Regions from separate parts of the Spirochaeta cellobiosiphila DSM 17781 genome, predicted to be linked through region 1. Evidence: a T-box and tRNA genes for the amino acid it is inferred to sense, from the RefSeq annotation. Region 1 holds a T-box; the other regions hold tRNA genes.
The links. A T-box is a leader RNA that pairs with one kind of tRNA and senses whether it is charged. The one in region 1 lies ahead of thrS (threonine--tRNA ligase), so its partner is inferred to be a tRNA-Thr.

Region 2: it has a tRNA-Thr gene. The T-box ahead of thrS (threonine--tRNA ligase) is inferred to sense a tRNA for this amino acid. The anticodon was not compared.
Region 3: it has a tRNA-Thr gene. The T-box ahead of thrS (threonine--tRNA ligase) is inferred to sense a tRNA for this amino acid. The anticodon was not compared.

Annotation. Positions count from the first base shown of each region.
Region 1 is NZ_KE384554.1:351,071-359,184, reverse strand. It holds gene rlmD (23S rRNA (uracil(1939)-C(5))-methyltransferase RlmD) at 1-737, opposite strand, end outside; gene K345_RS20325 (hypothetical protein) at 1,020-1,826, shown strand; T-box leader at 1,920-2,179, shown strand; gene thrS (threonine--tRNA ligase) at 2,235-3,989, shown strand; gene K345_RS0108400 (carboxypeptidase M32) at 3,989-5,491, shown strand; gene K345_RS0108395 (CDP-alcohol phosphatidyltransferase family protein) at 5,515-6,306, opposite strand; gene nifJ (pyruvate:ferredoxin (flavodoxin) oxidoreductase) at 6,409-8,114, opposite strand, start outside.
Region 2 is NZ_KE384554.1:90,823-98,936, forward strand. It holds gene K345_RS0107145 (OmpA family protein) at 1-3,660, opposite strand, end outside; gene K345_RS0107150 (hypothetical protein) at 3,663-3,857, opposite strand; gene K345_RS0107155 (YkgJ family cysteine cluster protein) at 3,904-4,344, opposite strand; tRNA gene K345_RS0107160 (tRNA-Tyr) at 4,389-4,469, opposite strand; tRNA gene K345_RS0107165 (tRNA-Thr) at 4,483-4,556, opposite strand; gene K345_RS0107175 (HAD family hydrolase) at 5,002-5,877, shown strand; gene K345_RS0107180 (hypothetical protein) at 5,874-6,701, shown strand; gene K345_RS0107185 (hypothetical protein) at 6,679-8,114, opposite strand, start outside.
Region 3 is NZ_KE384556.1:81,912-90,025, reverse strand. It holds gene K345_RS21035 (tRNA-dihydrouridine synthase family protein) at 1-410, opposite strand, end outside; gene K345_RS0113080 (DMT family transporter) at 403-1,263, opposite strand; gene K345_RS0113075 (P-II family nitrogen regulator) at 1,361-1,702, opposite strand; gene K345_RS0113070 (ammonium transporter) at 1,720-3,069, opposite strand; gene nifA (nif-specific transcriptional activator NifA) at 3,416-4,969, opposite strand; tRNA gene K345_RS0113055 (tRNA-Thr) at 5,199-5,271, shown strand; gene rpmG (50S ribosomal protein L33) at 5,351-5,527, shown strand; tRNA gene K345_RS0113045 (tRNA-Trp) at 5,537-5,610, shown strand; gene secE (preprotein translocase subunit SecE) at 5,646-5,825, shown strand; gene nusG (transcription termination/antitermination protein NusG) at 5,838-6,395, shown strand; gene rplK (50S ribosomal protein L11) at 6,463-6,894, shown strand; gene rplA (50S ribosomal protein L1) at 6,896-7,573, shown strand; gene rplJ (50S ribosomal protein L10) at 7,594-8,114, shown strand, end outside.

The DNA.
Region 1 (8,114 bases):
TGAAAAGTCATACCACAGAGTTTATCTATAATATAGCCTTTTCCAAAGAGTACTACATCCCTTTTACCTAATACCATTGTTGTATCCTCATCATTCACATTTTGGATGATGGTTGTTATCTCAGGATGTTTATCACGTAATACTTTGATAAAGTTTTTCTTTCCAGGGAATTGAAGGGTCGTGACAACAAGTACAACCATCATTTCACCACTATCGAAACCTGATTTTATTAGTATATGTCTGAGGAAACCCTGTCTATTTAGTTCATTATAAGCTGTCATTTTGAAGGATTTCATTAAACCCTTAATAGTACTTACAATCTTGTCCCCTCGTTCATCCTGTATCAGGCACCTTTCAATAGGGACTAGTTTATGACTCTTTTCTGAGTATAAGCCATTAATCGTTCCCTTTCTTTTATCATAAGCAAAGGTAGAGTGCATTTTGTTACGATAGCTCCAGGGATGCTTCATCCCTATAATAGACGGGACAGTAGCAAAGGGGCTTAATAGTTGGCGTACTTTTTTATTCTTATATTCCAAGCTTTGTTCATAGGGTCTATCCAATAGTTGACAACCTCCACATTGCTTAAAATACGGACAAGGAGAATTATTTTTACTATGAGGATGAGCTTCCTTTTTGGGTGCTTCCAGGCTCACTCGTTTTGGGTATCTCTTAGGATGAGGCCCTTGTTTTCTACTGTTGCTCGTTTTTGCCTTTCCTGTGTGCTTTTCCTTCATTATTACCTTTCCTCTCCTTAACCTGGACAAGTTATACCAAAGCTATGGTCGTAAAGCAATGAGGAAGGTAAGGCTTTTCCTAATTTTTACGAGACTTCTGTAATTTGAAAGGGCTTGTAAAAGATTTTGAAAGGCCCTTTCAAAAAAATTGAAAGGACTAGTAAAAAAAGTTGAAAAGCCTTTTCGAAATGATAACCCCCTTTACATCTGCTCAAAAGAAGACTTGATTAGTCTAGGAAAGATGACTAAATTTGGTAGATCATTCATTATGGGAGTCATGCTTTGTTAAAAGATTATTTCGCTAATCAATCCTATGCCATCATTGCTGGGTATTGTGATAATAAGATTGTAGCCTTGATTGGAGGTATCCTTTTTAACAAAGAGGGAATGGTTATAATCTTTCCTAAAGCCAATCCCTATAGTGTGGGGCAAAAGATCACCATTCATTTGGATAGCCGTGTTGGTGTAGAAGAATTCGATATCAATCTCCGTGTTTATCGAAGTTCTGTTAAAGCTATTGTGACAAAGGTAGAAGAGAGAAGAATTTCAGTAATACTTGAAGATTATGAATTATTCTATTCTAACAATGTTGTTGATTCCTATAGAAAGGAAGGTTATCGATTTCCCGTTGATAATAGAAGTAGTATTACTCTTCCTGAAAGTACAATTGATCCTGTCATAGATACTGATCCTGTTATTCAGCGTAATAAGCTCGGTGTTCTTATTACCTCTGCTCCTGATAGACCTCATACTACTGTTATGGCGTTCCTCTCTACAAAACAAGATGATATTTTCATTATAAGCCAGAAGGGGTCTTTCAAATCCCATAATCTTCATAGGGATAGAAATGTGGCCTTTGCTATTGATCACAGACCAGAGTTTACCTTTGATAAAGCTATAGAATGGAATTATTCAATAATTATTGGTGAGCTTTTTAAAATATCCCCGAGTAATCCTGCTTTTAGTTCCATTCAATATGAATTTGTTGATAAGAATCCCTGGGAGACTGCTTTTTTTACAGATCCTTCTATCGAGATGTTTCATATTAAGGCCGTAGAGCTTCTTTGCCCTGAAAAACTCTACAAGTAGTTTATAACCTTAATTATTGTAACTAAATGGTGCTTCCTCTTGTCCAATCATAGTCATAATCTTGACAATAAAGACTTTACCATTCATATTACTAATAAGACTATGAAGGAGAAGAGTAGGTCAAAGAATTCTTGCTAGAGAGTAAAGGACATAGGCTGTAATCCTTTTCAAGGAACTTGATTGAAAACCACTCCTGAGTTGCCCACGGAAAGTTAAAGAATCACTTTGATTAGTATGCTGGGACGTAAACCAAACGATAGAGGTAAATGAAGTGCAGTATCCTTCGTTATAGTACAGAGAAGGACTGAATAAAGGTGGAACCGCGGAGAGCTTCTGTGCCCTTCGTCCTTATTTAATTAAGAGGACGGAGTACATGGAAGCTTTTTTTGTCTACAAAAGGAGAGATATATGTCAGAAAAATTAACTAAAGAAGAAAAAATATTCCGAAAGCGGCATTCAACTGCTCATATAATGGCAGAGGCTGTATTGCAAATATTTCCAGATGCCAAGATCGCTATTGGGCCTGCTATCGATGATGGGTTTTATTATGATTTTGATCTACCTCGAAAGCTTAAGGAAGAAGATCTTGAAGATATTGAAAACAGAATGCGGGATATTATCAATAAGGGAGCTTCTTTTGATAAAGAAGTCATTTCACGGGAAGTTGCCTTAGAACGATTTGCTGATCAACCTTATAAGGTTGAGCTTATTAATGACTTACCTGAAGATGCCGAGATCAGTCTCTACCATAGTGGTGATTTTGTAGACCTTTGCAAAGGTCCTCATGTGGAGAATTCCAGTCAGATTGATCCACGGGCTATTAAATTAATGTCTATAGCTGGGGCCTATTGGAGAGGTGACTCCACTAGACCTATGTTACAACGTATTTATGGGACTGTTTGGAATAATGCTAAAGAGCTTCGGTTTTATCTTAATAAATTAGAGGAACTCAAAAAACGGGATCACCGTAAGTTGGGTAAAGAATTAGATCTCTTCCATATGGTTGATGAAAATCCAGGTCAGATCTTTTGGCATGACAAGGGCTGGTCCATTTATCTAACTATTCAGAATTATGTACGTAATCGATTATCTGAACAGAATTATATTGAGGTTCATACCCCTTCTGTTATGCCTAAATCTCTATGGGAACGTTCTGGTCACTGGGCAAAATATAAGGAAAACATGTTTATAACAGAGAGCGAAAAGAGAGAATTTGCTCTTAAACCTATGAACTGCCCTGGACATGTAGAAATTTTTAAACAGGGGATTAAAAGCTATCGTGATTTACCTCTTCGTATGGCTGAGTTTGGGAGTTGTACACGTAATGAAGCTTCAGGAGCTCTTCATGGTATTATGAGAGTGAGAGGGTTTGTTCAGGATGATGCCCATATCTTCTGTACAGAAGAACAAATAGCTGATGAAGTAGTTCTCTTTGTTGATCTTTTAAAGAGCATGTATAAAGACTTTGGCTTTGGTGATGACAACATAATTGTTAAGTTCAGTACTCGACCTGAAAAAAGAATTGGTGAAGATGCCACTTGGGATAGGTCGGAAGGAGCATTAGCCAATGCTTGCAAAGTGGCTGGCCTGGAATATGAGATTGCTGAGGGAGAAGGTGCTTTCTATGGTCCTAAATTAGAGTTTACCTTAGTCGATGCTCTAGGTCGCCATTGGCAGTGCGGTACCATTCAAGTGGATTACCTCTTACCATCTAATGATAGACTAAATGCGTCTTATATTGGGGAAGATGACAATAAACATTCTCCTGTTATGCTCCATAGAGCTGTATTGGGATCATTAGAGCGATTTATTGGGATATTGATTGAACAATATGCAGGAGCTTTCCCTGTTTGGTTGAATCCTACTCAGGTCATGGTGATTCCTGTAGCTCAGAACTTTAACGAATATGCTCAGAAGGTAACAGCTCAATTAAAGGCCGCAGGTATCCGTGTGAAATTAGATGATTCTGATAACAGGATGAATGCTAAAATTAGGGCGGCTCAAAATGAGAAAATTCCTTATATGTTCATTCTTGGTGAACGGGAGGAATCGGAGAATCAAGTAAGTGTTCGTCTTAGAACTGGTGAACAGCATCAAGGGATGCCTTTAGAAGAAAGTGTGAACTGGGTTCTTGGTAAGATCAATACAAAGGAGTTAATATAGTGAATTCTGTGGAAGCGGTTAAAAAGTTAATAGAATTAGACAAAGAGTCACGAATTATTGAAGATATTGGAGCTATACTAGGTTGGGATCAGGAAACTTACATGCCAGAAGGGGCTGTAGAAGGAAGGGCAGATCAGGCCGCTTTTCTATCTGGTTTATCCCATCAACATAAAACAAATCCAGAGATAGCAGAATTGATCGCTCAGGCGAATAAAGATTTATCTTCATTAAATGATTTTGAAAAATCCTTTCTTGGTATAAGAGAAGAAGATTATAATAAGGAAACACGTCTGTCCAGTCAGCTCGTTAAGGATTTGACGAAGGCCACAGCTTTGGCTCAAAATGCCTGGGCCAAAGCAAGAAAGGAAGATGATTTTCAAAGTTTCGCTCCTTACTTGCAAAAAGTCTTGGACCTAACAAGACAAAAGGCAGAAGCCTTAGGATATGAAGAACACCCTTATGATGCTCTTTTAGAGGATTATGAGCCGGGAATGCGAGTCAACGAACTTAAGGCTATCTTTGGAGAACTGAAAGTGGGGCTTGTAGAACTTTTGGGTAAGATCCGTAAATCACCTCAAAATAGTGATGACTTAATTCGCCTGGACTATCCTGTTGATAAACAAGACGCCTTTGGCCGACAAGTTATGGCGGACCTGGGATTTGATTCCAACAGAGGTCGACTGGATCTGTCTACCCATCCATTTACCACGCAATTAGGCGCAAATGATATCCGCATCACAACAAGATACGACAAGAATTTTTTTAATGGTGGTATATTTAGTACCATCCATGAAACGGGTCATGCTCTCTATGAACAAGGTATTGGGGACAATATTAGTGGAACAACTGTAGGTGACGGTACTAGTTTAGGGATTCATGAATCACAATCCAGATTCTGGGAAAATATGGTTGGGAGATCCAAGGCTTTTTGGGAAGCCTATTGGCCTCAAATGCAGTCTTTATTTCCTGAGAATATGTCCTCTTTGTCTGTAGATGATTTATATAAAGCCTTTAATAAGGTTGAATCTTCCTTTATACGTACAGAAGCTGATGAAGTTACGTATAGCTTGCATATTATCCTTCGATTTGAAATAGAGTTAGCTCTTCTTGAAGGTTCTATTAAGATTCAGGATCTTCCTAGTATTTGGAATGAAAAGATGGAGGAACTATTAGGTATAGTCCCTTCCAATAATACAGAAGGTGTTCTTCAGGATGTTCATTGGTCTTTTGGTCTGATTGGATATTTTCCTACTTATTCTTTGGGAAACCTGTACAGTGCTCAATTTAAAGTCGCCATGGAAAAGGAGCTTGGTCCTATATCTGGTCTGACAAAGGATAAAAAGTTCAATATCATCCTTAATTGGTTGCACACTAATATCCATCAATGGGGACGCTTGAAGAAGGCAGGGGAGCTATGTAAAGAAGTGACAGGGGAAAATTTGAATCCTCAGTACTTTTTAGATTATCTTAATGATAAATACTCTGATATCTATGGATTTTAATATTAACTAATAAAAGGACGGTTTTATACACCGTCCTGCTTTTTTTTCTTTATTCCCAATAGAAACATAATTAATTTGTCAGCGGACCCCATTAGCAATATAAATGCTGTGGTAATCTCCAAGATATAGATGTAAGGTTCCAGGACTTTACCTAGGTCGGTTAATATAAACAATTCTGATCCATATAGGAACATCACCATAAAAACACTTAACTTCCCAAGAAACGAGGTTTCAAAGATTATTTTGCCTTCCTCTATTTTATATCTAAAAAGGTTAGGAAATTGGCTAAATCCGCGTACCAGAGTGAGTATAAAGATATAAACAGGGATAATCCTAAAATATAACATGAGTATTGATATGGCTAATATGACAAAATAATCAGCTGTACTATCGAGAAATTTACCTATCTTAGTTATGGTATTTGTTCTTCTTGCTATCTGCCCATCCAACAAGTCTGTCAGAAAAATGGCAGCGGTTATAACGACTGTGAGACGAGTTAGTGAATATTGAGAGGCTAGGTATACAAGATACATAAGTGATATTAAGGAAGATAATCGTAAAATGGTTAATAATGTGGCTAGATTTATGTAGGACATTTCTTCATTCGTTTTATCATAATAGAATAATCTGTCAAATTTTAATAATGTTATAAATATAATCCCGTTGTAGAGTACATTCACCGAACTAAAGATTAGGAAGTGATTAAGCTGTATGTAGTATTTGTATTGAAGAAGGTAGAATAGCAGTACTTCAAACACAGAAAATAGAAGAAGATTAATAAATAAGTTCCTATGTCTTCTTTGTTTAATAGTCATAGTCCTACTGTATGGTATGGATCCCTCTTGGTCAATCTATAATTTTTTATAAAGAAAAAGAGGCTGCATTAAGCAGCCTCCTTATATGGTCATCTCTAAAGATTATAGGATTTCACCCAATTTCTTGTAAGTTTCCCATGTGTTTTTCGCATCAGCTTGAGCTTCTTCAAACAATTTATCTGCTTCAGAAGGTGCTGTTTTCTTAAGTTGTCGGTATCTATTTTCACTCTTAATAAAGTCTTGGAAGTCACCCTTAGGCTCTTTTGTTTCCCAAGTGAATTTGCTTCCTGTTTCGTTAAGAGGATTGTATCTGTATAGTGGCCAGTATCCAGCTTCAACAGCATCTTTTTGTTTAGACTGAGTCTTGGACATATCGATACCATGTGCAATACAAGGAGAGTAAGCGAATATAATGGAAGGTCCATCATAAGCTTCTGCTTCTTGGAAAGCTTTAAGAGTTTGAGCTCTATTAGCACCCATTGCTATGGAAGCTACATAAACATAACCATAACTCATAGCCATGATACCCATCTTCTTTTTACCAAGACGCATACCAGCATTAGCAAACTTAGCTACAGCTCCAATGGGAGTTGATTTAGAAGCTTGTCCACCAGTGTTTGAGTATACTTCTGTATCAAGAACAAGGATGTTAACGTTTTTACCAGCAGCAAGAACGTGGTCAACACCTCCAAATCCAATATCATAAGCCCAGCCATCACCACCGATTATCCAAACTGATTTGTCTACAAAGTAGTCTGACAATTCTTTGATCTTAGCAACAGCTTCTTTTGTCGCTCCGCTAGCAGAACTTAAAGCTCCAGGAAGAGCAGCTTTAACAGCATCTTGAGCAGCATAAGCTTCATCATCAGTGCCTTTCCACAATTCCATTGATTTTTCAAGAGCAGATTTAAGTTCTGGAGTTGTTCCTTCAGCAAGAACTTCTTCAACTTTTGTCTTAAGTAGATCTCGGTTGCTGTCAACAGCCAGTCTCATACCAAAACCATATTCTGCGTTGTCTTCAAAGAGTGAGTTACCCCAAGAAGGACCTCGCCCATCTTTGTTTGTACAGTAAGGAATTGTTGGGAATGTACCACCATAGATAGAGGAACATCCAGTTGCATTCGCTGCTACCATTCTGTCACCGAATAATTGGGACATTAATTTAACATAAGGTGTTTCACCACAACCGGCACAAGCTCCAGAGAACTCAAATAGAGGTTGTTTGAACATTACACCCTTGAAAGTTGAAATTTTAACGCCTTCTGTTACATCGTTTGGCAGATTATCAAAGTATACAGCTTTTTCTGTTTCACCTTTCGCTCTCTGATCTTCAAGAGTAGAGAATTCAAGGGCTTTAACTTGTTTACGTCCAGGACATACATCAACACAAACACCACAACCTGTACAGTCTTCGATGTAAATCTGGATTCTGTAATCAAGATCTCTTTCATTCTTAGTACTAGACTTAAGAACTGTGAATTCACCAGGTGCAGCAGCTGTTTCTTCAGGAGTAAATTGTTTAGCTCTAATAACAGCATGAGGACAAGCCATAACACATTGGTTACACTGAATACAGTTATCTGCTAACCATTGTGGTACACGAGGAGCAATTCCTCTTTTTTCTAATTTTGTAGTTCCTGTAGGAATAGTTCCATCAAAGGACATTTTTGATACAGGAATATCATCACCTTGTTGGTGCATTGTTGGCTTAATAATATCTTTTGCAAAATCATTAGCATCGTCTGCAATTAATTTAGGTGCATCAAATGATTCTGTGATTGTTGATGGTACGGTTACTTCTTCAAGAG
Region 2 (8,114 bases), 260 kb from region 1:
GGAGGGACTGTTAGGTGCAAAAGTAATACTTGAAATGGCAATTTTCAATTTATCACCATCCTTAATAACTAATACATCAACTGGAATTAATAATTCTTGACTTGCTTTGTTTCCTAAAACATCAGAAATCTTAAACGAGCCTGTATAATCTGTTGCAGCCTGTACAAGTTCACCATCCAACGATTTACCATTCCATATCAATTCAGATGATGGCATACCAATACCTGAGAAGGTATAGAAAATTCTTCCTTCGGGATCCAAAATATCCAAATTCCAATTTTTAATATTTGAAGCGTCTTTAATATCTAACTTAAGAACAGCTTCATCTTCCACACCATCATTATCTGGACTAAAAGGTATTGGAGACATACTTAGTTTGATTGCTGGGGCTGTCGAGTCCAGAGTAAAAGGCGTAGATTTCATCATTGGTTTATCACCTTTAAAATATATTGCCTCAAAAACCGCAGTATAGCTATCATCAACTATAGTACCGTCATCACCTTTTCCATCCCAAATGAATTTATTTACTTTATTATCTTGTCCACTGAAAGTCTTTATGGTTACGCCTTCTGAATTATTAAGCTTGAGCGACCAAGATTCCAACCCAACAGGATCAGAAAATAGAGTATTTAGTGTAATTGTATCATATACATCATCATTATTTGGACTAAAACCATCAGCACTAACTGTCACATAAACTTTTGTTCTTCTATTATCAATTTGAATATTCTTAATTTGTTTAATCGTTTTATTTCCAGCATTATCTTCAGCTTCAATCTCATAAGTATAAATACCATCATCTAGCACATTTCCACTATTATCAATACCTGGCCAACTCCAATCAACTGCTGTTCCTTTCCATGTCTTAGTATAGACCTGTTCATTTTTTGAAGTCTTGATTATTCCTGTCCATTTTTCCTCCAAGGAAGAAGTCTGTTCTATATGAAGTGAATCTTTATTATTGTCCCCATTTGGACTAAATAAAAGGTTGGAACTATCTACTTCGATTTGAGGATATATAGTATCTATGGAAAAATTAGGTGATTTAGACTTTGGAGTATCACCTTTCACATAAGAAACTTGTAACTCAGCAAAATAAACACCATCCAAAGACTTAGCTCCGCTATTATCGAAACCATCCCATACTATATTTTCTGGAAGATTATTCTTGCCGGTGAATGTTTTTACAACAATATCTTTGTTGTTCTTTATATCTAATCGATATTCAGATATTCCAGTCTCTAATTTTGCTTTAGGATAAAACACTAGATCATCTTTAACATTATCATTATTAGGAGAAAAAGAGCCTTTATCTATTGATAACAGAATATCAGTTTCTTCTGTGTTGAGTTCGATATTATCAATTATTTTAGTTGTATAATTACCTGCTTTATCATAGGCAGAAAGAGAATAAGAATACAAACCATCCGTTGCTAAAGGACCAGCATTAGTTTTACCATCCCATTCAAATTTGTCATCAGCTTGGGTCAGCCAAACTTTATTAAATATCACTGTCCCATCTTTTATTACGTTCCCTGACCATTCTTCTTCTGATGAGCTATCTTGATAAATAACAATGGTATCACGTTTCCCATCTCCATTTGGACTAAATATAGGTGCTCCAGACAATTTAATAGATGCTTTTGGAGGTGTTACATCCACCAAAAAGGAAGGGCTTTTGCTTTCTGGTGCATTACCATTTTCGTAAAATACCTGAAGTTTGCCATAGTAGCTACCTTCAGGAAGTATTTCGTCCTTATCATCAAGACCATTGTATTCAAATATCTCTAAAGTTTTTGATTCTTCTTTATCAATAGTTTGTACTAAATTGTCTTGATCATCATATATGTTGATATTCCATTCACGGATACCATTCTTTACGGGAATATCTAGCAAGAAACTTAATGTATCAAACCGACCATCGTTGTTGGGAGATAGGTAAGCAGAATTTATGGATAACACCACAGGTGTTACTTCTGTATTAACTATTATATTGTTCACTGATGCAGCTGTAGAGTTACCGGCTTTATCAATAGAACTAATCTGATAGGCATAAACACCATCAGGTACTGTTAATCCTTCGTTGTTTGTCCCATCCCAAACAAGATCACTTGGTTGTTCATTATTAAAAATAAAATCTTTAACAACAGTACCATTAGAAGAAACTATTTTACCAAACCATTTAGATTCTACTGAGCCTGTTTGTTTGATTAATAAAGAGTCCTTATTTCCATCTCCATTGGGACTAAAAATTAAATCTATATCTGTTATTGGTTCAATTTTTACATCAGGAGGGGTATTGTCCACTTTTATCTCATATTTTGGAGACTCAGTAGTATTCCCATTATCATCAATTGCGATTACATGAAAATAATATGTACCATCTTCAACAATACCTGCTGTATCTGAATAGGCATCCCAACGAAGCGATTCAGGAATAGGTATGCCGCTTTTTACAGAAACTAACCTATTCCATAGATTTTCTAGATTTATGCTTTCTGGACGATCTTCTTTATTTTCAATAGTCCTAACTATATTCCCTAATGAGTCTGTTACAATAAATTTGTATTCTTTTATATAGCGACTATCTTTTAATCCGAATGGAAATTCTACAGCATCATTTATTCCATCATTATTTGGACTTATGTAATTTATATCTTGGTAATCAATATCAACATCAGGACCTTTCGAATCAAAGACACCAACAGGGATATTTACTCCTACACCTATTGCATAAATATGATTGTTTAATGGTGCAAATCCGATGCTAGGCGTATATTGACTATTCTTCCATACATCCTCATTTTCGTTGTCACCTGCAGTATAAGAATAACGTAAACTTAAAGAAGGTATAATAGTTCTCCAAGGGGTGGAGCCATCAATAGTTTCTCTTAGGTCAAATTTGATACTTGTATTTATTTCTAGGTCATCACCTAAATTAAGTCCTATTCCTGTAGTATAAGCAATATTTTGAGCAAAAGGCAAAGCTACAGTATTACTCCAATCAATCTTTGTCTTTTCACCATTATAAATAGGTAAAGCAACCGTACCTTGTAATGTAAAAGGAGCTGGGTATGGATCATTTGAACTGGTAATTGTCTTTCCTAAATTAAGTAAGGAAACTCCCCATGAAACATCTTCAATACCCAAAAGCGTCATAGGGAGATGATAAACTCCAAAATCTAAACCTAATCCCCAATCAAAAGTTTCACCAGCTCCAAGATCTATATCCAATCCTGTTCCTACATAGAAATCTGAAAAAATATCTTTACTAACATTAAAATGAATTAGACCAGCTGATCCAATATCTAAACCTGTAAGCTCAGATGTTAGATAGTGAACAGAACCACCAAAAACAGCATATTTTGTTGGAAAACTTCCTCCAACATTTATAACATGTCCTGAGTACCCAGATTTTTCTAAACTACTGTCGGTACCTACTAATCCAATATAGCTTGCATCCAAAACAGTCCTTTGACGCCCAGCACTTAAGGCAGGATTTAAAAGATCTGTTTGCGGTGAAAACTCTTGTGTAGAATTTTGGGAGCTTCCCAACAATAAGGGGGCAAAAAGGTCATAAACTTTCTCCCCTCCTGAATCAAAGGCAAATATATTAATTGATATTCCAATTAATAAAATAAAGGTGAACAGTTTCTTCAATTTCAAACTCCCTTATTATCACAATCTTCTTGGATTTTTTCTATTTCAGAAATGGTAAAATTATCGAATAAAAACGACTCTAACTTCATATAAACTTCATCTAAATCTCTAGAATCAACAATTTTTAGATGTCTATATAATAATATTATTTCTTGTCGATTCAAGTAAATAGAACCATCTTTGTAATCATCTGACATATAATCTTCCGTACTACTTTAATATATACACAGAATAGGCAAAAAACTAATCAATTTCAATTATTGGATCAGATAGATTGGACTCCAACCAAGCATCTATTTCTTTTCTGTCGTGAAGGGTACCTTTATTGATTCCAGGACAATTACTTCCTTCATTATCCCAGGAGGCTCGATTTTGCATTACACTATTCCAAAAAGGATACGAACGACATTGTAAAGGTCTTGCATCATATATGGTACATCCGTCTTTCCAAAATATACAGTCATAGTTAGCCTTTTCTATTAAGCTAACTCGTTTAAAGGGGCCAATTACTTCAATACGGCAATAGGTATCTAGAAATTTTTTTAAAGGAATATTTAGATAATCAAGCATTCTTTGAATATCTGATTCGGTAAGAAAAACATAGCCAGGATCATGGCGACAACAAGCATGACAACCTATACATGAAAAATGCAGTCCATCTTTGTAAAATACATTATCAGACATAATAACTCCCTAAAAAAAAAGTCCTCTCTATTGAGAGGACTTTTTGGGGAGAGAAGGATTCGAACCTTCGAAGCCGAAGCAACAGATTTACAGTCTGCCCCCTTTGACCGCTCGGGAACCTCCCCGTGTTATTATGAAAGCCGACAATCGGATTCGAACCGATGACCCCGAGATTACAAGTCACGTGCTCTGGCCAGCTGAGCTATGTCGGCAAATCATTAAATAACTGACGATGCGTAATATACACAAGCGATGTATTGTTGTCAACAGGATAGACTAACAAAAAAAATACAGCTACATTAAATGAAGACTTTCAATAAACATAGCAATAATAAATAGCATAAGATTTATTATAAAAAGTATTAAAATATTTAAAATATGAATAAGAAAATTCTCATCACTATCTTTAAGTATAAGAAATATTAAAGAAAACATAACATTAAAAAAACTTAAATATTTAATTGCATCTAATACCATAAATTGAGTAACATCCAAAAAGTTCTGCCAATTACCTGTCGCATAATAAATAAAAAGAGACAGGTTGAAATAGAAACAAACAAAAAAAGACCGTTTAATTACTATATATATACTTTTATTTATCTTCAAAATACCTATTCCAATTGCCAAAGCATATTAATTGTTACACAATGTTAGTATATGTCTAACATCGATAATACTTTATATACCAAAATTTTCGAAGAATCTATATCACCACTCAAGCCTATAGGTACATATTACAATAATACTATCAATTTGAAATTTAAACCCAAAGTGGTATTATTTGATATATATGGCACACTACTCATATCAAGAGCAGGTGAAGTTGGTACCACAATAAAGTCGAAGACTTCTATAATGAATGAAGTCCTTAACAGATATGGTCTACCTATAAAAAATATTGATTACACGCATACTTTTAGACATTTAATTGAAGAAAATCATAAAGAAAGAATAAATGAAGGGATTCTACATCCTGAAGTGGATATATTAGATATATGGAAACAGTTTCTTAACTCTACTTTTGAACGAAATTTTCCAAGAGATATATTAAAACAAATTGCTATGACTTATGAATGTCTTAATAATCCAGTATATTTAATGCCAGATGCAGATAAAACAATTAGCATTTTAAAAGACAACAATATACGTTTAGGGATTGTAAGTAATGCTCAATTCTACACGAAACCTATTCTGGAGTATCTATTTCAAAAAAAAATAGATGAAATTGGTTTTGATAACAATTTAGTTACATGGTCTTATATAAAAAAAATAAGTAAACCATCCTTATGCATTTTTCAAGATATAATAGAGCAACTTGCCAATACAGGCATACATTCTTCCGATGTCTGCTATATTGGCAATGATATATTAAATGATATATATACAGCCCAAAATTTAGGTTTTAAAGGGATACTATTTGCAGGAGACAAAAGGTCATTGAGATTACGAAAGAAGGATCCACGTTGTAAACATATAATTCCTGATGGTATCATATCTGATCTTAATTATTTATCTAAATGGATTAATGAATGAAAAAAATAATAATAGTTTTTATAATTGTAACCATACTCTCTTGTACCATCTTTATTTTAGGTTGGATTAATCCTTATATGATTCCAAATGAAGGTTTAGTTTTTTATTCTAAAACTAGTGGAATTGAAAAAAAAGATCATACAAAAGAAAGATTACTATGGCGTTGGCAGAAAGTAATACCTAATAATTTTATTATTTATCAATATGATATATCAAGCTATAGAAAAGACTATAATTACAAAGGGGAGTTACCCTCAGCAGAACTATATAGCCAATACAGTAATAGTATTGAAACATTTAAATATAGCTTTGACATATCACTTTCACTCAAGCCTAATTCCGTTAAACTATATGAATTAACTAATCTTGGAATTACTCCTGATAACCTTGGGACTTATTTGTCTAATCAACTAGATATACTCGCGGATAGGAGTGCTGACTTTGTTATAAGAAACTACAATAATGAAGCAGATATCAGTTCAATAGCAAAAAGAGAACTAATATCTCATATGAAAAAAGATTTACCCTATATATCTGTTGAATACTTATCTATAAAAAATATAAAAATGCCAGATTTCGAATTGTATAATAAAATAAAAACACAATATTTATCCTATTTGGATACGAGAAAAGGCATTATAGATGCGCAAACTGAGACATCTATTAAACAAGACATCTATGCTGATCAATTAATAGACAATTTAAAGAAAATAAATGGTTTCATTATAGAAAACCCCAAAATAATGGAATTTCTACAACTGAAAAATGACACTATTGGAAAAACCTTCTATCAAGAACTTCTTAATATGAGTCAAGATCTATAAATAAGTTTAATAATTCTAGAGTATCATACATAATTAACAGCGATTCCCGAACAAGTAAGTCAAAATCTAATAGCTCACCTTTGTGTACTATTTTACGAGGTTTGCTTTTAGCATTAATAAGTGATTCAAAACTGTCTTTTAAATCACTTATAGCCAATGATGCTAAATCAATAAATTTAATTGCTTCCTTATTTTTTTCGTCAACAAATCTATTAAAACTCAAACGATATAAAACACTTTGTTTTAACATGTCCCAATGAGTCTCAATAGAAACTCCATAAACATTCTCAATTGAAATATTTAAATCAAATTGCCTGATTCTATCCTCTATTGTATCAATACGATCTCTTAATTCATTAAAATGAAATTCAAATGGAAAGTAAGAATGTAAGGATGTAAGGACACTTCTTATATTTCCTTTATATATATGATTAAGAAAATTGTAGATAAACGTAAGAGTTCTTACTCTAGAATATTCATTCAAACTAACTTCACTTATTCCGAATGCGTGATCCCATAAGATATAATTATTTAGTTTTATATACTTTTTAGAATTAAATAACTCATCTAGTTTGTATTGTATTTTATGATCTTTAAGACTCAGCAAGTATAAATCGATGTTTCGTATATTATTTCTTAGAATTTTATCATGTAAATAGTTTCTAATATCTAATCTAGGAGGATATATATACGCTTTATAGTAATTCTGCTTTTTAATATATTGGAGCAAATTCAATAAAGGCAGTGTATTCAAAGCAGTTCTAGAATTTATGATGATATCATTTATCATACTGCCATCAATATCTAAGTTACTTGAACTTAATTTTCCTTTTTTATTCACTACATACCGATACAAAACACTAATGAATTTATCAATATTCTTTTTATTAACCTTATACCTACTTGCAACGTAGAGGGCAAAATAAAGCTTTTCTAGACTATCTATAATTTCATACTTATTTAGACTTATATTACGAACATACTCACGATTATCAAAAAAACCATAATCAAAAAATACTAAATACTTTATAGCATTAAGAACTTCAATTGTCTCAACAAGCTTAGAAAAACTGCTTGTTGAAGAAATTGATTCTGCATAGATATCAAGTTGATCCTGTAATAGGATTCGAATATTTTCCTCACTTTCATGCAAAAGATCGACACGCTCTCTAAATTCTCTAGATATAATACTATCAAATGACTTAAAACCTTCAGGTATATATATTTGAAGAATATAGTCCAAAAAGTCTAATATATTACTATTATTGAAGATCAGAGAAAAAACATTGTATAGACCTAGGATTTTATTTTTAAGATTTATAATGTAATTGAAAAATACATCTGTTAGCACATTATTCTTTTCATCGATGAACCTATAATCTCTATTTATATTGTGTAATATCTCCTTGAGTT
Region 3 (8,114 bases), on a different contig from region 1:
AATCTGATTTTTACCTCTAGATCTCCCCCTTTGTGTTTGTAAAAATCATCGAGTATGGTTCGTATTTCATCAGGGTAGGGTAGTAGTCCGCTCCCTCTATATTTGTTGGCTACTTTGGGAAAGGGACAGCCTAAGTTCCAATTAAGAAGGGGGAAACCTAAATCTTTAAGAATTTGGGATAGTTGGGCCATCATAGTCCCTTTTCGACTTAGAATCTGAGGACAGCTATCTGTAGGAGTTGCCTCTTGTCCTAAAGTTCTCTTGATTGTTCCTTCTTTAAAGCCGCCTTTGTCGCTTAGAACAAAGAATGGAGCAACTGCCCTAGTCACCCCTTTGTAGTGTTGATAATATGTCTTGCGATAGACGAGATCCGTTATTCCTTTTATAGGCGCTAGAAGGATTTTATCCATGTTTTTTCTTGGGCCTTAGAGCAATGTAGGCTGCACTTAATATGAAAGCTGCCGCCACATATAAGTTCCATGTGGGGATTTCATCAAAAAACAAAAAACCATATACACTGGCAAATACTACTTGGGATAGGTTGGCTAAGGTAACAATTTGGGGGCGAATCTTAGTCATTGAATAATTGAATATGGAATGTCCCATGACCGTTGGAATTAATCCTAACAGTAAAGCATTTAGCCAATTATAGTCATTCATCAAATCTAGTGGGGCTCTCTGTATTATTGCTCCTAACATGGCTATGATAGCAGCTGTAAAGTATAGAGGGACTAGGTATCCCCAAAGTGGAATTCCTTTTCCCCATTTATTAGCCAAGGCCAGGTATAGAGTAAATAAAAGCATTGATATAAGGCTTACAGCATCACCTTGAAGGTAGTCTTTTGATAGGCTAAAATCTTGACCAATAAGTATATAAACACCTATGAGTGCCCATATTGTAGCAATAAATTCCAATCTGGTTATTCTTTGTCTAGCTAGTATAAATATGATTGCTGGCATAGCCAGGGGGCTAAGATTAACGATTAGAGTAGAATTGGCTGCTGGAATTAAACGAGCTGAAAATATCCATGTCATAAAATGCAGACTTAGAAGTATACCTGGAATGATGGCCTTTTTTATCCAGCCAAATACTTCTTCCTTCTTGTGTTTTTTAACTTCATTTATAAAGAGGGGGCTTAATGCTAATACTGCTATAAAAAGTCTTAAACTACTTAGCCATAATGGTGACATAGTTGAGAACTTGATCATAATAATAGAACTTGAAGCAGCGGCTATTCCCAGGGTAAGTATTAAGTAAATCATGGCGACACTATGTCTGTTTTTTAGAGGCAGGTCAATAAAAGGAGTTAAAAAAAAACCGGCCATAATGACCGGTCTCTTTATTAATAAATGACAGGATTTAACCTATAGCGTCTTTACCTTTTTCTCCACTTCGGATTCGGATACATTCATCAAGAGTTGTTACAAAGATTTTTCCATCTCCGATTTCCCCAGTTCTGGCTCCTTTTATGATCGCTTCAATTGTTGTGTCAACAAATTCGTCGTTAACAGCAATTTCAATGCGGACTTTCTTTAGAAGGTTAACCTCAACGTCTACACCACGATAAGATTCTTGATAGCCTTTCTGTTGGCCAGCGCCCATGGCATTGGTAACGGAAATCTTGAAAATATCCTTGGCGTATAGTTCCTGCTTAACATCAGTTAGCTTGTGTGGTTGAATATAAGCCGTAATTAATTTCATTCGTTAACTCCTTCTTTTTATAGGTTCGTAAAGATCTGGAAACCATGGTATGCTTCTGATCCGTGTTCCTCAATATCAAGACCTTGAAGTTCTTCTTTTTCAGATACTCGAAGTCCGATAACCAATTTGATCACAAAGAATAGAGCCAGTGCTGATAAGAATACGAATACAAATACACTGACAACTCCAATTAGCTGTACTCCAAGCTGACCAACGCCTCCACCATAGAATAATCCAGTGATAGGGTTCTCTCCTCCTTTTGTACCATCAGCAAAAAGACCAACAGCTATTGTACCCCAAGCACCACATACACCGTGAACGGATACGGCACCAACGGGATCATCAATATGAAGGATTTTATCGAAGAACTCTACAGACAGAACAACTAACACACCAGCAATAGCACCTACAATAATAGCTCCAATAGGATTAATAACCCAAGTACCAGCTGTGATACCTACAAGACCAGCTAGGGCTCCGTTAAGCGTCATAGAAGGATCAGGCTTACCACCAATAATCCATATTGTAATCATAGCAAGAATGGCACCTGCAGAAGCGGCTAGAGTTGTTGTCATTGCTACATGTGCAATGTCAGTGTCAGTTCCGCTTAATGTAGATCCTGCGTTAAAACCATACCAACCAAACCAGAGTATGAATACACCGAGTGAAGCTAGAGGCAGGTTGTGACCCTGGATCGCTTTTACAGTGATTTTACCATCTACTTTTACATACTTACCAATTCTGGGCCCTAACATAATTGCACCAGCTAGAGCTGCCCAACCGCCAGTTGAGTGTACGATTGTAGATCCTGCAAAGTCATGGAAATCTAATCCATATAAGAACCCTTCTCCCCAAGTCCAATGTCCTACTACAGGATAAATAACAGCGGAGACTACAACAGAGTAGAGAAGATAGGAAGTGAATTTAGTTCTTTCAGCCATAGCACCAGAAACAATAGTAGCTGCTGTCGCTGCAAACACTACCTGGAACATCCAATCTCGGAATATAGCACTCATATCATATACTTCTGGATTGTAAGCCATAAAGAATCCTAGGAACCCATCTTCGCCAGCATAGGCATTTCCATACATAATCGCCCAACCGACTGCGAAATATGCTATAGCACCAACGCTGAAGTCCATAAGATTCTTCATAATAATATTACCAGCATTCTTAGCCCGTGTCAGACCTGTTTCAACCATGGCAAAACCAGCTTGCATTAAGAATACAAGGGCAGCAGCAATGATGAGCCAAATCATATCAAAGGCAGCAGAGAACGATGCCAGCTGATCAGCTACTGTCTCATCTGCAAATGCAACACCAGTTGCCATGCAAAGAGCCAGTAAGATGAAAATAATTTTTTTCATTGTAAAGCCTCCTAAGCTTATTATTGTATTTTTTCTTTGCTGTTCAATTGAATGCAGGTATCATGCCAAGTCTGCTTTATCCTTAGGGTATATCTGTATTGAAATATCTAAAGTGTTCTTTGATAAGGAAATATTGTTTTTATAGTTTTTATTAATTATGAAAATTTGCTTTTTTGTGAATATTCGTAATTGTTTACTTTTCTGTAGAAAAACATCCAAAAGGTTGGATACTATATAAATAGTACAAAAATGTAGTTAATTGTTAGACGTTGCATAGGGTAAAATTATAAAGAAGCCCTATCGCAACTAGTTTGATAGGGCCTGTTTTCAATACATATAATGGCAACTACTTATAGTAGGAGGGATCAATACCGTGTTTCTTAACTCGTAATCCCATGATTCTTTCTGTTATCCCTAAAGCACGAGCAGATTTTGCCATATTGCCTCGTGAGGTTTTTAAGCTATCCAGAATAATCTCCCTTTCCATATTGTCCAGGGTTTCCGCTAGCGTTCCTGAAAAACTTGTACCTGTGGATTCTGCAGATTGTAAACTAGGAGGTAAATGGTGAGCGTGAATGACTTCATCAGAACTCATGAGGACCGCTCTCTCTATACAATTTTCAAGTTCTCGAACATTTCCTGGCCAGTGGTAGCTGGTTAAAAGATCAATTGCAGAAGTAGATATTCTTCTTATCGCCTTATGATTTTTAGAAGCATATTTCTCAACAAAGTAATCCGTCAATAACATTATATCTGTTCTTCTGTCACGTAATGGTGGAATATGTATGGGGAAGACATTCAATCTGTAATATAAGTCTTCTCTGAAGTCATGGGTAATCATAGCTTCTTCCAAGTTTCGATTGGTAGCAGCAATAATGCGAACATTGGTTCTGATAGTTTTGTTACCACCTACACGTTCAAATTCCTGTTCTTGAAGAACGCGAAGTAGTTTTACTTGAGTCATTGGGGCAAGATCTCCGATTTCATCTAGGAAAATAGTACCGCCATCGGCCATTTCGAATCTACCTTTTCTTGTATTTATAGCTCCTGTGAAAGCCCCTTTTTCATGCCCGAACAACTCACTTTCAATAACTGTTTCCGGTAGTGCGGCACAGTTAACCTTTATGAAAGGTCCCTGAGCTCTATAACTATTATAATGTATGGCGTGGGCTACTAATTCTTTACCTGTTCCAGATTCCCCTCTGATTAATACCGTTGCTTCTGATTTGCATACTTGAGCTATGAGGTCAAAGACTGCCTGCATAGTTGGGCTTGAACCTATTATATTAGCTGGCCGAAACTTTTCCTGTAACTCATGTTTCAGTCTAGAATTTTCTTCCATTAGTTTTTGTCTTTCTTCTTGAAGGCTTTGCCTTATTTTAACAGCTTGAGCTATCATACTGGCTACAATAGAAAAAAGTTGTACGTATCTGTCAAGATGACCTTCTTCCTCATAAGGTCGATCAGCGCTGAAGGCTCCGATGGTCTCATTACCGATTTTTACGGGAACGCATATGAAAGAAATATCTCTTTTCCTCATTCCTTTGCGGGCTCCTGTTTTGTTGAGGAAAGCCGGTTCATCACTTATCCTGGGTACTACTACAGATTGGCCTGTCTGCACAACTTTACCTGTAATGCCTTCACCAAGTTGATAACGTCCTTTTTCTTGTTGACTATTACTCAGTCCGTAAGCTTCTTCAATAAAGATCTCACCTGTTTGTCTATTTAATAAGGTGATTGTGCCTCGTAGTATTTGTAGGTGTTCAGCAAGTGATTGAAGTATGGGATTTATACTTTGTTTTAAATCAATTGAACGATCGAGGATTTGGCTGATTTCAAAGAGTATTGATAGCTCTTGGACTCGTGAATCCAGTGATTGTCCCTGTGGCTTGTCATGCATGATTCACCTCATTTTAGTCAAAATTAGTGGTATCATACACAAATGTAGGACGTAGTGCAATAAAAAACGAAAAAAGACTAGTAATCTTCTGATGTTTTTCTTATTATAAGGTGATATTGGAATGGAATTCTCCTCGTATAATGCGATTGTATAATAATGCCCGATTTTTGGGAAAGTCTATTGACAAAAGAATGTGGCTTTGCTATTTTCATCGAGCAACTTTGATTAAGCCCTTGTAGCTCAGTTGGTAGAGCACCACCATGGTAAGGTGGGGGTCACCGGTTCAAATCCGGTCGAGGGCTCGTGATTTTTACCCTTATTGGCACAAATTGTAAGGCGCCACAAATTCGAGGGTGGAACTTCGTTTAGGGAGTATGAGAGATGGCAAAAGGAAAAAAAGGCGCAGTAGAGCTAATTTCTTTAACTTGTTCTGAGTGTGGAAGACGTAACTACACTACGAGTAAGAACAGACGAAACATTCAGGGTAAGATGGAATTTAACAAGTACTGCAAGTGGGATAAGAAGCACACTACCCACAAAGAATCTAAGATTAAGTAAATTACATACAGGCCAGTAGCTCCAATTGGCAGAGCGTCGGTCTCCAAAACCGAATGTTGTAGGTTCGAACCCTACCTGGCCTGTATTTTCTATTTATATCATGGGGAGCCGATAGGTCATGAAAAAGATTAAAGCCTTTATTGAAGAATCAATCAATGAAATGAAGAAGGTTGTTTGGCCTGGGAAAGAAAGTGTTATGTCATCAATACGCGTAGTATTTGTGTCAACTGTTCTTTTCGCCATTTTTTTTGGTGTAGTAGATTACCTCCTAATGAACGGTCTTTATTTGATATTCTAAGAAGGGGACATTATGGCCAAAGGTTGGTATGTTCTTCATACATATTCAGGGTATGAGAACAAGATAGAAAAGTACATTCGAATGCTCATGGAGGACGGGTCCCTAGGTGGGGCCGTTTTTGATATTAAGGTTCCTTCTGAGGAAGTTGTAGAAGTTAAAGATGGTAAGAAAAGAACAGTGAATCGTAAATTCTTACCTGGATACATTTTGTTAGAAATGGACCTTCCAAATCTTGGGTGGAAATCTGTTGTATCACACATCAGAAAGATTAATGGAGTTACTGGCTTCGTTGGTGCTACTGGTACTAATGTGAAGCCTCAACCCATAAGTCAAGATGAGGCTAGGACTATTTTGATGAAAACTGGTGAAATAAAAGCTGATAAAGCTTACCGTTCGACCCAGACCTATGCTATTGGTGAGCAAGTTCGGGTTGTTGACGGACCTTTTGAATCTTTCACTGGTTCTGTAGAAGAAGTTAATCTTGAGAAGGCTAAATTACGTGTGATGGTCGGTATATTTGGTCGATCAACACCTGTAGAAGTGGATTTTTCTCAGGTTGAAAAGATTTAATATTCCCACGGTAAGTGGGAGCCATTATTAGAGAATGGCGATATTACCACATTTTGGAGAATAGGGAATGGCTAAGAAAAAGGTTACTGCAATTATTAAATTGCAAGTTCCTGCAGGTAAAGCAACCCCAGCACCCCCAGTAGGTCCTGCTTTAGGTCCTCATGGTGTAAGTGCTCCTCAGTTTGTTCAACAGTTTAATGATGCAACAAAAAACTTTGAAGCTGGTTTGACTATACCTGTAGTAATCTCGGTTTATAGTGACCGAAGTTTTACTTTTATCACAAAAACTCCACCTGCTGCTGTACTTATTAAGAAAGCTTGTAAGATACAGTCTGGTTCTGCAGAACCTCATAAGGTGAAGGTTGCAACTCTTAAAAAGGATGATCTTAAGTCTATCGCAGAACTTAAGATGCCTGACTTAAATGCTAACGACATTGAAATGGCAATGAATATTATTGCTGGTACTGCTCGTAGTATGGGTGTAGAGGTGGAGAAGTAAGATGAAGCGTGGAAAGAAATATCAGGAAGCCCTGAAAAAGTACGATCGAGTTAAGTTGTACACTATGGATGAGGCTGTCAGCAAAGTAAAAGAAATGGCTTTTGCTAAGTTTGATGAAGCCGTTGAAGTAAGTGTTAACTTAAATCTTAAGAAATCTCACACCATTCGAGACACTTTAGTTCTTCCTAATCAGTTTGCTGAAGGAAAGAAAATTCTTGTCTTTGCAAAGGGTGATAAAGCTCAGGAAGCTAAAGATGCTGGTGCTGCCTTTGTTGGTGACAGTGATCTTATCGATAAGATTAAAGGTGGCTGGTTAGATTTTGATGTTGCAGTTGCAACACCCGATATGATGAAAGATGTAGGTCGATTAGGGCCGATTCTTGGTCGAAGAGGGTTAATGCCTAATCCCAAAACTCAAACAGTGACTACTGATGTTAAAGGGGCTATTGCTCAACTTCAACAAGGTCGAGTTGAGTTTCGAGCTGACAAGGGTGGGATTGTCCACTTATTAATTGGTAAAGTCTCAATGGATGCTGAAAAGATTGTTGAAAATGTTCGAACTTTTGTAACAGAGCTCGAAAAAAGACGTCCAACAGATCTTAAAGGTGATTACATTAAGACTATCGCTCTATCTTCCACTATGGGACCTGGTGTTAAGGTTCAAGTGAAGGATAACTAAGGCCTGGTGAGGAGAAAGAAATGAGTGAGAAGAAGATACAACCCAAAAAAGTTGAAGCTGTAGCAGCTTTAAAAGAAAGTTTTGGTAGAGTAAATGATTTTTTCTTTACAGATTATCGAGGCTTAACAGTAGAGCAAATAACTGAGTTAAGAACCAAGTTACGTGGTCTTAATGCGGAGTATAAGGTTGTAAAAAACAACTTTGCTAAAATTGCTTTTCGTGAAATGGAAGGTGAGGATGTTGATGAGTATTTAGTAGGACCAACAGCTGTTGCTCTTGCTTTAGATGAATCAGGACCTGTAGCTAAGGCTCTATTAGAGTTTGCTGAAGAAAATCCTATAGCTGTAAAAGGTGGTTTGATTGCTGGTGGTTCTTATGACCATAAGCAAGTTGAAGCTTATTCCAAGCTTCCAACAAGAATTGAACTTATCCAAAAACTTATGGGTACAATGAATGCTCCTGCACAAAACATGGTTTATGTGCTTAATGGGGTAACTACAAAGCTTGTTAGAACTTTACAAGCTGTGGCTGATCAAAAGGC